2 linked regions of the Rubrivirga marina genome follow. The protein of the gene in region 1 interacts with the protein of each later gene in a pairwise test. Links are inferred from orthologs where the notes say so. Each region holds a gene or a part of one and is shown in the gene's direction. Other genes may lie near its edges.

Region 1 (6,518 bases):
GACCTCGGGGAGGGACCGGACACCGTCACGGGCATCATCGGCGAGCTCGTCCCCTTCGGCGGCGACAACTACGACTACCCCCTTCCCCTCGACGTCGGCGTCACCGTGGGGCCCAGCAGCGAGTTCCAGGATTACTACCTCAACACCTTCACCTTCCAGGGAGACGACCCGCTGGGCTGGGTCGGTGCCGGGGAGCAATACGTCGGGCTGCGGATCTCTCTGAGCGATGAGGGGGGCAACACGACCACGCACTACGGCTGGGCCCTCGTCGAGGTGCCAGCGCAGGGGGGGGCCATCATCGCTGTCTCGGCGGCCTACAACGCCACCCCCGACGCTGCCATCACGACGGGGGACATGGGCACGGCCGGCGAAGGTGGGCCAGAGACGGTGAGCACGCACCGGCTCTCGCCACCTTATCCGAACCCCTCCGCAACGGGGACGCGCTTTGAGCTCACGGTGACCCGCACCCAGGCGACGACGGCCGAACTCTATAACGCGCTCGGACAGCCCGTCGCGGTCCTCTTTGAGGGCACGCTCGCGGCAGAGAGCGCCCGCACCATCGACATCGACGGGGCACGCCTCCCGGCCGGCCTCTACATGGTCCGCGTTTCCGGTGAGACGTTCACCGACACGTTCCCGGTGACGATCGTCCGATAGGCGCCCTTCTTCCGGGCCCTGTGTGGCCCCGGCGGCACGCCGCCGGGGCCACACGTACGTCATGCTGCACGAGTCCCCGGTCCCCCCCGCATGATCACGGTTGTCTCTGGGTTGCCCCGCTCTGGCACCTCTCTCATGATGCAGATGCTCGAGGCCGGCGGCCTCCCTCCGGTGACGGACGGGGCGCGGCCACCGGACGCGAGCAACCCCCGGGGGTATTACGAGGACGACCGCGTCAAACGGCTTCGCATCGACAACTCCTGGGCGGCGGAGGCAGAGGGGCATGCCGTCAAGGTGATCGCGCCCCTCCTCCCTCATCTGCCAGATGGGGCCGACTACAGAGTCCTGTTCATGGAGCGGGACCTGGACGAAGTGCTCCGCTCCCAGGGACGGATGCTGGAGCGGCTGGGGCGCCCGGCCGTCAGCCCAGACGTGCTGCGGGGGCCCTTCCAGCAGCACGTCGAGCGGGCGAAGGCGTGGGTCGCGGCGCGGTCCGGCGCGGCCGCGCTCGATGTGCCCTACGCCGCCACGGTGGCGTGCCCGCGGAAGCAGGCCGAGTGCGTCGCGGAGTTCCTCGAGCTCCGCCTCGACACGGCGGCGATGGCCGGGGTGGTCGACGCCTCCCTCTACCGAGAGGGGCGGGGGTGACGTGAGGCCAGCCCGCTAACCCACCGTTCCGCCCCGCCGCTGCCGGGTCCCACCACCGCGGGCCGTCTCCCAGAGGCGGCCCGCGTCGCGTTCGAGCCCTCCGCCGCGTCTTCAGGAATCAGTCGCCGGGGCCGGCGCGTACCTTCGAACGCTGCCCTACGCACTCCTTTTCGGCCCACCGGGCCGCCCAGCATGTTCGGATTCAACAGCGGCTACGTCGAGGACCTCTACGCCCAGTACCGGCAGAACCCGGAGTCCGTCAGCGCGAGCTGGCGCGAGTTCTTCGCCGACTTCGACCCGGGCCCGACGTACTCCGCCTCGATCGGCGCCGAGGCGTCGGACTCAGACACGAAGGCGCGGATGCTCGCGGGCGAGCCGGCCGACGGTCACGGCGCCACGCCCGCGACGCCGGCCAGCGGCGACGGCGCCCCGGCGGCCGCGCCGCGCCCGACGCCGCCGGCCCCCGCCGCCCCGACCCCGCCCGCCTCGGCGCCGAGGCCGAGCACGTCGAACGGTGCGCCCGCCGGCGGGGACGGCGCTCCGACCGGACCGGTGGAGCTCCCCGCCCGGCTGGCGGCCCCCGACATCTCGCTGCCCGAGGGCGCCGAGGCCAGCGCCATCAAGGGCGTCGGCGCACGGATCGTGGAGAACATGGAGGCCAGCCTCACGATCCCGACGGCCACGTCGGTGCGAGAGATCGCCGTCAAGCTGCTCAGCGAGAACCGGCGGCTCATCAACCGGCACCAACAGCGCGTCGGCGGCGACAAGGTCACGTTCACGCACCTCATCGCCTACGCCATCGTGCGGGCCATGGAGGCCGTGCCGAGCATGAAGGCCGCCTTCCGCGAGCACGACGGCGAGCCGGAGCGGATCGACCCGGCGAGCACGTCGTTCGGCCTCGCCATCGACATCGAGAAGCGCGGCAAGCGCCAGCTCCTCGTCCCGAACATCAAGAAGGCCGAGGCCCTCAGCTTCGCCGAGTTCCTCGGCGCCTACAACGACGTCGTCAAGCGCGCCCTCGGCGGCAAGCTCCAGCTCGACGACTTCGCCGGGACGACGGCGACGCTCACGAACCCCGGCGGCATCGGGACGCAGATGTCCGTGCCGCGGCTGATGCCGGGCCAGAGCGTGATCGTCGCCGTCGGTGGGATCGGGTACCCGCCGGAGTACGAGGGGATGGACCCGGCCGAGCTGTCCCGCCTCGGGCTCTCGCCGGTCATGACCATGACGAGCACCTACGACCACCGCGTGATCCAGGGCGCGGAGTCGGGCGAGTTCCTCAACGTCATCGCCACGCTCCTCCAGGGTGGGAGGGGCTTCTACGAGGAGGTCTTCCAGAGCCTCGGCCTCCACATCCCGCCCTTCCGCGGCAAGGCCGACTCGACGCCGGCGCTCGGCAAGGCCGCCCTCGGCTCGGGCGCCAAGGCCTCGAAGGTCGAGAAGCAGGCCCGCGTCTACGAGCTCATCCGGGCCTACCGCGTCCGCGGCCACCTCCTCGCCGACACGAACCCGCTGGGCTACGAGCCCCGCAATCACACCGAGCTCGACCCGGCGAGCTACGGCCTCACGGTCTGGGACCTCGACCGGACGTTCTTCACCGGCGGCATGGCCGGCGTGACGGGCGGCGGCCTCGCGGGGAACCACTCGATGACGCTCCGCGACATCCTCGACACGCTCTGGGACACCTACACCGGCCACGTCGGGAGCGAGTTCATGCACCTCTCCTCGCCCGAGGAGAAGCGCTGGCTCATCGAGCGGATCGAGCCCCAGCAGTTCCGCGAGCCCATCGACACGGCCCGGAAGAAGCGGATCTTCGAGAAGCTCAACGAGGCCGAGGCCCTCGAGCAGTTCATCCACACGAAGTACATCGGGCACAAGCGGTTCTCGCTCGAGGGCGCCGAGACGATGATCCCGCTCCTCGACGCCGTCATCTCCGACGCGGCCGACCAGGAGACCGAGGACGTCGTGATCGGGATGGCCCACCGCGGGCGGCTCAACGTCCTCACGAACATCCTCGGGAAGCCCTACGATAAGGTCTTCAGCGAGTTCGAGGGGACCGTCGACCCCGACGCCGTCCACGGCTCGGGCGACGTGAAGTACCACCTCGGCCAGACCGGCACGCACACCTCGCCCAACGGCTCGGAAACGCAGCTCACGCTGGCCTCCAACCCGTCGCACCTCGAGGCCGTGAACCCGGTCGTCGAGGGGATGGCGCGGGCCATGCAGCAGCGGATCGTCGAGGACAACCCGGACGCGTCCGAAAAACGGCTCCGCGACCGGGTGCTCCCGATCCTCGTCCACGGCGACGCCGCGTTCGCCGGGCAGGGCGTGGTCGCCGAGACGCTCAACCTGTCGCAGCTCGAGGGCTACCGGACGGGCGGGACGGTCCACCTCGTGGTGAACAACCAGATCGGGTTCACGACGCTCCCGATGCACTCGCGGAGCTCGGCCTACGCGACCGACATCGCGCGGATGATCCAGGCCCCGATCTTCCACGTCAACGGCGACGACCCCGAGGCGGCCGTCCGCGTCGCGCGCCTCGCGCTCGACTACCGGAACGTGTTCAACAAGGACGTGGTGATCGACCTCGTCTGCTACCGGAAGTACGGCCACAATGAGGGCGACGAGCCGTCCTACACGCAGCCGCTCATGTACGCCGACATCGGCGCGCACCGGAGCGTCCGGAAGCTGTACCTCGAGCTCCTCCTCCGCCGCGGCGAGCTCACCCCGGAGCAGGCCGAAGAGATCCTGGACGACTTCAAGTCGATCCTCGACCGGGCGTTCGAGGAGACCAAGGAGCTCGCGGAGAAGAACAAGGACCGCCAGCCCGTCGCCGTAGCGATCGAAACCGAGGACGCCGCGGTCGAGACGGCCGCCCCCCGCGATGCGCTGACGCACGTCATGGAGCGGCTCGTCACGATGCCCGACAACCTCCAGGTCCACAAGAAGCTGGCCCGGCTCGTCGTCGACCGCCGCCGCCAGCAGTTCGAGGAGGGCACGATCGACTGGGCCTTCGCCGAGTCGCTCGCGTTTGGGACGCTGCTCCTCGAGGGCACGCCGGTCCGCCTTAGCGGCCAGGACTCCGGGCGCGGCACATTCAGCCAACGCCACGCGATCCTCTACGACCAGGAGGACGGCCACCGGTACCTCCCGCTCAACCACCTCACGCCGGGCGGCCCCGGCGACGGCCAAGCCCGGTTCCAGGTCTACGACTCGCTTCTCTCCGAGTACGCGGCGCTCGGCTTCGAGTACGGCTACTCCGTGGCCGACCCGTCGGCACTGGTGCTGTGGGAGGCCCAGTTCGGTGACTTCGTCAACGGGGCGCAGATCATGATCGACCAGTTCATTACGGCAGCCGAGGCCAAGTGGGGCCAGACGTCGTCGCTCGTGATGCTCCTCCCGCACGGGTACGAAGGGCAGGGCCCGGAGCACTCGTCGGGCCGCCTCGAGCGGTTCCTCCAGGCGTGCGCCGAGGACAACCTCATCGTGGCCAACTACTCGACGCCGGCCAACTATTTCCACGCGCTCCGCCGGCAGGTCCTGCGCGGCGCCAAGAAGCCGCTGATCGTGATGACGCCGAAGTCGCTCCTCCGCCTCCCGGAGGCCGTGACGTCGGTTGACGAGCTCGCCGACGGCGCCTACCGCCCGTTCATCGCGTCCGAGGCGCCCGAGGCGGACCGCCTCGTGATCTGCTCGGGCAAGGTCGTGTACGACGCGCTCAAGGCACGCGAGGCGCTCGACCGCCCGTCGTCGGTGGCCGTCGCGCGGCTGGAGCAGTTCTACCCGTTCCCCGAGGACGACGTCCGCGAGGAGCTGGCGCGCTTCGAGGGCAAGCCCGTGGTGTGGCTCCAGGAGGAGCCGGCCAACATGGGCGCCTGGACGTTCGTCCAGCCCCGCCTCGACGCGCTCCGCGAAGACCTCCACGGTGACTGCTCGCACCGCGTGACGTACGCCGGCCGGCCGGCGGCGGCCTCGCCCGCCGCGGGCTCGGCCAAGGTCCACGCCGCCGTGCAGGAACAGGTCCTCCGCGCCGCGCTCGGGATCGAGGGCTAGCGCGCCCGCCTCGGTGGACTCGTAGGGGCACGCCGCCGGTGTGCCCCTACGTCGTTTGACAGGCCACTGCGATCCTATGGATTCTACATCGACCCCGCTCCGCCCCTGGTCGCGCGCCGTGGTGAAGGTGGGGAGCGCGCTCGTGGCGCCGGACGGCGTGCCCAGCGACGTCCATCTCGGTGCCATCGCGCGGTTCGTGGTCGAGAGTCGGGCGGCCGGGCGGGAGGTCGTCGTCGTGTCGTCGGGCGCCGTCGCGGCGGGACGCGCCGCCCTGGGCGGGGGCCGGCCGCGGACGATCCCCGAGAAGCAGGCGCTCGCGGCCGTCGGCCAGCCCCGGCTGATGGGCCACTGGGGGCGATTTCTGGACGCGCCCACCGCGCAGGTCCTCCTCACGCACGACGACCTCGTCCACCGCGACCGCTTCCTCAACGCGCGGAACACGCTCGCCGAGCTGCTCGGTCGCGGGGTCGTCCCGGTCGTCAATGAGAACGACACGGTGGCGGTCGACGAACTCAAGGTCGGCGACAACGACAACCTCGCCGCCCACGTCGCCGTGCTCGCCGAGGCGGACCTCCTCGTGATCCTGACCGACGTCGACGGCCTGTTCGACGCCGACCCGCGGACGACCGGCAGCGCCCGCCTCGTGCCCGTCGTGGACCGGGTCGACGCGGGCGTCCACGCGTTCGCGGGCGGGGCGGGGACCGACGCCGGAACGGGTGGGATGCGGACGAAGCTCCAGGCCGCCGAGAAGGCGACCTCGCGCGGGATCGACACGGTCCTCGTCAACGGCACCGACGCGGCCCGCCTCGGCGCGCTCGCGGAGGGGGCGCTCCACGGGACGCTGTTTCGGGCGCTCGACCCGCCGCTCCCCGCGAAAAAGCACTGGCTCTTGCACGCGACGCCAGTCGCCGGCCGGCTCGTGGTCGACGCGGGCGCGGCCGACGCCGTCTGCCGCCGCGGCGCGTCGCTGCTGGCGCCCGGCGTCGTGGCTGTCGCCGGCGACTTCGGCCGCGGCGAGCCGGTCGAGGTGGCCGACGAGGCGGGCCGGGTGCTCGCGCGGGGGATCGTCCGGTACGCAGCTCACGAGCTGGTGCGCGTCCGCGGACGGCAGAGCGGGGAGCTGGAAGCGGTCCTCGGCTACGCCGGCCCCTCGGCCGTCG
Region 2 (5,092 bases), 440 kb from region 1 along the record:
TCGACGTGGTCGTGGCGCCGTACGAGCCCCAGCTCCGACCCGGCAGTCGGGCGCCGCAGCTCGCGCTCGTCCCGGTCCTCGACTCGCGCGGCGTCCCGACGCTCGACCTCCTCGACGCCTTCGCCGAGGCAGCCGAGGACGACCCATCGGCGCTGTACCTGTGGTCCGACGGGATCCACTTCTCGAGCCGCGGCCACGCCGTCGCCGCGCGCGCCGTCGCCGAGTGGGACCCACGGCCCTAACGGAGGGCGGTCGTTGTAGGTTGGCTCCGTTTCGTCCGTCGATCCATGCGCATCGCTGCCCTGGTCCTGTTCGCCCTCGCGGCGCTCCCGGCCGCTGGCCAGAGCTACTTCCCGCTCGGCGACGACGACCAGTGGGAGTACGGCTACGTCCTCGACCCACCGTTCTCGGACCCCGACACGATCCGCTACGAGCGCCGGGTGGCGGAGCGCGTGGTGGTCTCGGACACCGCGTACGCTGTGATCGACCTCCCCGCCCTCCCGACGGACACCTTCCGCGTCGACCCTGAGGGCCGCGTGTGGGGGCGGTGGTATGGCCGCGACGCCCTCTTCCTCGACGTTTCCCGCTCCGACGGCGAGAGGTACGAGTTGCCCGAGTCCGACGGCTTCGCGTACGTCGTGACGGTCCGCCGCCCCGTGTCCGTCACAGTCCCGGCCGGGTCTTTCGAGGACGCGGTCGAGTTCTCGTTCGACATCCCGGACGTGTTCGACGACGAGTTCACTGTGCTGCTGGCGCCTGGCGTCGGTGTGGTCTCCGGATTCTCGCTCTACAACAACATGGGGGACCTGTTCGCCGCGACGGTCGACGGCCAGAGGGTCACGTCGTCCGAGCTCGGCCCATCGGAGACCGACGTCAGGGCCTTTCCCAACCCGTTCCGCCGGTCGCTGACGGTGACGCTGCCGGCGGGAATGTGGCACCACACGGTGGTCCTCGACGCGCGGGGCCGGGCGGTCGCGACGCTCGACGCGAGCCGCTGCGGGCCGGGGAGCTGCGCGCTCCGGTGGGACGGGGCGGGCCACCCGCCCGGGATGTACGTCGTCCACGCCGAGGGCGCGGCGCGGACGGTGGCCGTGCCCGTCGTCCTCACCCGCTAGCCCCGCCTCGACGCCGAGGTGGGCCCCGTAGGCGCTTGGGCTCTACTCCACCCGCGTCAGTGTGTCGATGCCGGTGGCCCCCTCCTGGTTCTCCCAGCGGACCTCGATCCGGTCCGGGCTGATGCTCGTCGTCCGGTGGGTGACGGTGTAGCCCGTGCTCGGGACGTCATAGGCCGGGTGAGCGCCGCGCCGTCGTAGCCGACCGACGTGACGTCGAAGACTTCCCCGTCGGAGTCGACGACGCCGACCGCGTAGCCGTCGGCGCCGGGCGAGATCGTGTGGGTGGCCCCGCCCTCGTCCACCCAGACGCCGAGCAGCCGCTCGTCGAGGTCGGCGCCCGTCGGGCCGGAGGAGGCGCACGCGGGGAGGACGACGGCGGCCAGGACGACGAGAAGGAATTGGATCGAGGTCGGCGCGGGGACGGACGCGAGGGGCATGGCGAAATGCGGGGGATGGATCGGGGCCGCGCGAGGCGAACGGCGTCCGAGGGTACGCCCCTGCCAAAGCCGTCGCCCTCCCCTCTACCGGGGAGCCGACCCGGTCCGCCTCGGCGCCGAGGCGGAGGAGGCCAGGGCAGTCCACGGGCCCCCGTTCCGCGCGGTCTTCGCCCGTCGGGCCCCGATGGCGGGCTAGCTTTCGGCCGACTTCCCCCCGGCCCATGCTCGTCCTCCGCGACCTCCACCTCGCCTTCGGCGGGCGCGTCCTCTTCGACGGCCTGAGCTGGACGGTCACGGCCGGCCAGCGCGCGGGGCTCGTGGGGCCGAACGGGGCCGGCAAGTCGACGCTCCTCCGCGTGATCGCGGGCGAGCAGTCCGTCGACCAGGGCGAGGCCGTCTACGAGGGCGGCGCGAGCGTCGGCTTCCTCCGCCAGGACACGCAGGAAGAGGACCTCTCGATCTCCCCCCTCGAGGAAGCGCTCCACGCCTTCGACGACGTGCTCCGGCTCGAGGCCGAGGCCGAGCAGCTCACGACGCAGATGGAGGAGCATCCGGACCACACGACGGACGCCTACTTCACCCTCGTCGAGCGCTTCTCGAAGATCCAGGACCGCCTCGTGACGCGCGAGTCGCACACGGCGGAGGCCCGCGCCGCGACGATCCTCTCCGGCCTCGGGTTCTCCGAGGAGGAGATGCGCCGGCCGCTCTCGACGTTCTCCGGCGGCTGGCGGATGCGCGTGGCCCTCGCCCGCCTCCTCCTCGGCCAGCCCGAGGTCCTCCTCCTCGACGAGCCAACGAACCACCTCGACATCGAGTCGATCGACTGGCTCGAGAGCTACCTCACGACGTACCCCGGCGCCGTCGTCCTCGTGTCGCACGACCGGTACTTCCTCGACCGGATGACGACGTCGACGGCCGACCTCATCCGCGGCCAGATCGACACGTACGCCGGCAACTACTCCTTCTATCTCGAAGCGCGACAGGAGCGTCGGATCCACTGGCAGGCGCGCTACGACAACCAGCAAAAGGAGATCGCCGAGGCCGAGCGCTTTATCGCCCGGTTCCGCGCCAAGGCCACGAAGGCCAAGCAGGCCCAGAGCCGGATCAAGATGCTCGAGCGGATGGAGCGGATCCCGCCGCCGCCGCCCGAGGCCACCTCGATGCACTTCCGGTTCCCGGAGCCGCCGCCCTCGGGCCGCCAGGTCATCGAGCTCACGGAGTTCTCGAAGACGTACCCCGCGCCGGAGGGCGGCGTGACGAAGGTGTTCGACCGAGCCGGGCCCCTCGCCCTCGAGCGCGGCGACAAGGTGGCGCTCGTCGGCAAGAACGGCGCCGGCAAGTCGACGCTGGCGCGGATGCTGCTCGGGACCGAGCCGTTCGAGGGCGAGCGGACGCAGGACCGCCGCGCCGAGATGGCCCACTTCGCGCAGCACCAGGCCGAGGCCCTCGAGCCGAGCCACACCGTCCTCGGGTCGCTCCGCGAGAAGTCGCGCGGCCACTCCGAGACCGAGCTCCGGTCGCTCCTGGGCGCGTTCCTGTTCACGGGCGACGACGCCGAGAAGTCGGTCTCGGTCCTCTCGGGCGGCGAGCGCTCCCGGCTGGCGTTGGCGCGGACGCTGCTCAGCCCGGCCAACGTCCTCGTCCTCGACGAGCCGACGAACCACCTCGACATCGTCTCGAAGCAGGTCCTCGCCGAGGCGCTCCGCCAGTACACCGGCACGTTCGTCCTCGTCAGCCACGACCGCGCGTTCATCGACGACGTGGCCGAGTCGATCTGGTACGTCGAGCACGGGACGGTCCAGACCTACCGCGGGACGTACTCCGAGACGCAGTGGCAGCGCGAGCACGGGACGGCCTCCCGGCTCGGCACGCCCGCCTCGGGCGACGGCGCGGCCGGCACGCCGAGGCGGACCGAGCCGGCGCCGAAACCGACCTCGAAGACGTCGTCGGGCGGGAAGAAATCGAAGGAGGAGAAGCGCCGCGAGGCCGAGGCCCGGAACAAGCTGTACCGGATGATGAAGGACGGCACGGTCCCGCCGGCCAAGGAGCTCGGCCCCGACCTCGCCGCCCGCGCCCTCGAGCTGCTGGAGGGACAGGTCGAAGAGCAGGAAGCCACTGTCGCCGACCTCGAGAAGAAGATGGCCGACCCGGACCTCTACGCCAAGCCGGCCGAGTTCCAGACCACGATGGAGCGGCTCCAGAAGGCCCAGTCCGAGCTCAAGGCGCTCATGGGCCGCTGGGAGCGGCTGGCCGCCGAGGTCGAAGCGCTCGCCTAGCCCCGCCCGCCTCGGCGCCGAGGCGTGCGGGCTACCCTTCCACCCAGCCCCACCGCGTGCGGCAGGTCAGACGAGGCGTGCCACCTCCTCCGCGCAGCCCCACGACAGCGTCACGCCCGAGCCCCCGTGCCCGTAGTTGTGGATGACGCGCGTCCCGCCGACCCTCTCCTCCTCCAGCCGCACCGTCGACCGGCACGGCCGAATCCCGACGCGGTCGGCCAGCACCGGCGCGCCGGCGAGTTCCGGCACAAGTCGCTCGCACCGCTGGCGGAGGGCCTCGGCCGTCGCCGGATCGACCGTGGCATCGTCGGCGTGCTCGTCGGCCGTGCCGCCCAGCACCACGTCGGACACGCGGGGGATGACGTAGGTCGGGCCGGCGTCGTCGATCAGAAACCGCGTGACGGCGGGGGCGCGGACCAGCTGAATCTGTCCGCGGACGCCGTAGACCTCGGCATCACGGGCGACCTCACGCGCCGCCAACCCGGTGCAGTTGACGACCACGTCGGCCATTTCGCGCGTCTCGTCGAGGGAGGAGATGGCGCGCTGGCGGATCGAGACGCCCTCCGCCTCGGCGCGGCGGCGGAGCCAGCCGAGGTACACCGACATGTCGACGACCGGCAACCGCAGCGCGTAGCCGTCCGCCATGCCCGGCGGCAGCTCGAACGCCTCGGCCCGCCGGAACCCGGGGACGGCCGCCTTCCACCACGGGTCGGGCACGGGCTCGCGGAAGACCTCCAACCCGTCGCGCATCACGACGCCCGTTGCGGGGTCGTCGGAGAGCCGGACGAACGCTCGGAGGCTGACCGCGCCCCACTCCAGCACGCGGTCCCGCGGATCAGCACGGTACGGGTACCAGACCGCCGCGGCAACGGCGGAGACGGTCTCGGCGGGCGGGTCGCGGGTCCAGATCTCGACGGCGTGCCCGGCCTCCCGCAGCCGGAGGGCGGCCGAGAGCCCCGACACCCCGGCGCCGATCACGAGGACGTGCACGGGCGTGCGGATGGGTGGACTCTCAAGCTACCCGATCACGGGACCCGCCTCCGCCCCACACTCCCCGCCTCGGTGGTTCGGTGGGATCGCCAGCGTCGCCTACTGATGGACCGAGGCGGGCGAGGTCGCCGGCTCAGGAAGTTACTCGCCGGACCACGCTGTACGAGCAAAGGTCGTTCACCCGCGAGGGGTTGCGCCCGACGCGCCGTGGACTGTCACCCATCAGACCGGTCCGACCTGATACCTATCAGCCCGGCTCTTACAGTGGCAAGAC

The links. The genes of interacting proteins can lie anywhere in the genome.
Region 2: the proteins of BSZ37_RS19210 (region 1) and BSZ37_RS17355 interact in binary tests that used the Escherichia coli proteins (3 or more experiments, as listed by UniProt). The link is inferred for Rubrivirga marina from one-to-one orthologs.

The regions. Positions count from the first base shown.
Region 1 is NZ_MQWD01000001.1:4,496,731-4,503,248, reverse strand. Bases 1,178-5,558 are described here. They hold BSZ37_RS19210 (multifunctional oxoglutarate decarboxylase/oxoglutarate dehydrogenase thiamine pyrophosphate-binding subunit/dihydrolipoyllysine-residue succinyltransferase subunit), read left to right. Parts: upstream 1,178-1,497; coding sequence 1,498-5,358; downstream 5,359-5,558. Other genes in these bases: proB (glutamate 5-kinase), read left to right, coding at 5,435-5,558; BSZ37_RS19215 (sulfotransferase family protein), read left to right, coding at 1,178-1,305. In the rest of the region: BSZ37_RS19220 (T9SS type A sorting domain-containing protein), read left to right, coding at 1-657; more of BSZ37_RS19215, read left to right, coding at 793-1,177; more of proB, read left to right, coding at 5,559-6,518. UniProt on the Escherichia coli protein: E1 component of the 2-oxoglutarate dehydrogenase (OGDH) complex which catalyzes the decarboxylation of 2-oxoglutarate, the first step in the conversion of 2-oxoglutarate to succinyl-CoA and CO(2).
Region 2 is NZ_MQWD01000001.1:4,057,392-4,062,483, forward strand. What follows is about bases 1,346-4,300. They hold BSZ37_RS17355 (ABC-F family ATP-binding cassette domain-containing protein), read left to right. Parts: upstream 1,346-1,773; coding sequence 1,774-3,828; downstream 3,829-4,300. Other genes in these bases: BSZ37_RS17360 (FAD-dependent oxidoreductase), read right to left, coding at 3,895-4,300. Also shown: BSZ37_RS17340 (SGNH/GDSL hydrolase family protein), read left to right, coding at 1-242; BSZ37_RS17345 (hypothetical protein), read left to right, coding at 288-1,115; more of BSZ37_RS17360, read right to left, coding at 4,301-4,818; BSZ37_RS17365 (hypothetical protein), read right to left, coding at 5,078-5,092. UniProt on the Escherichia coli protein: Genetic data indicate it may be involved in ribosome assembly or function.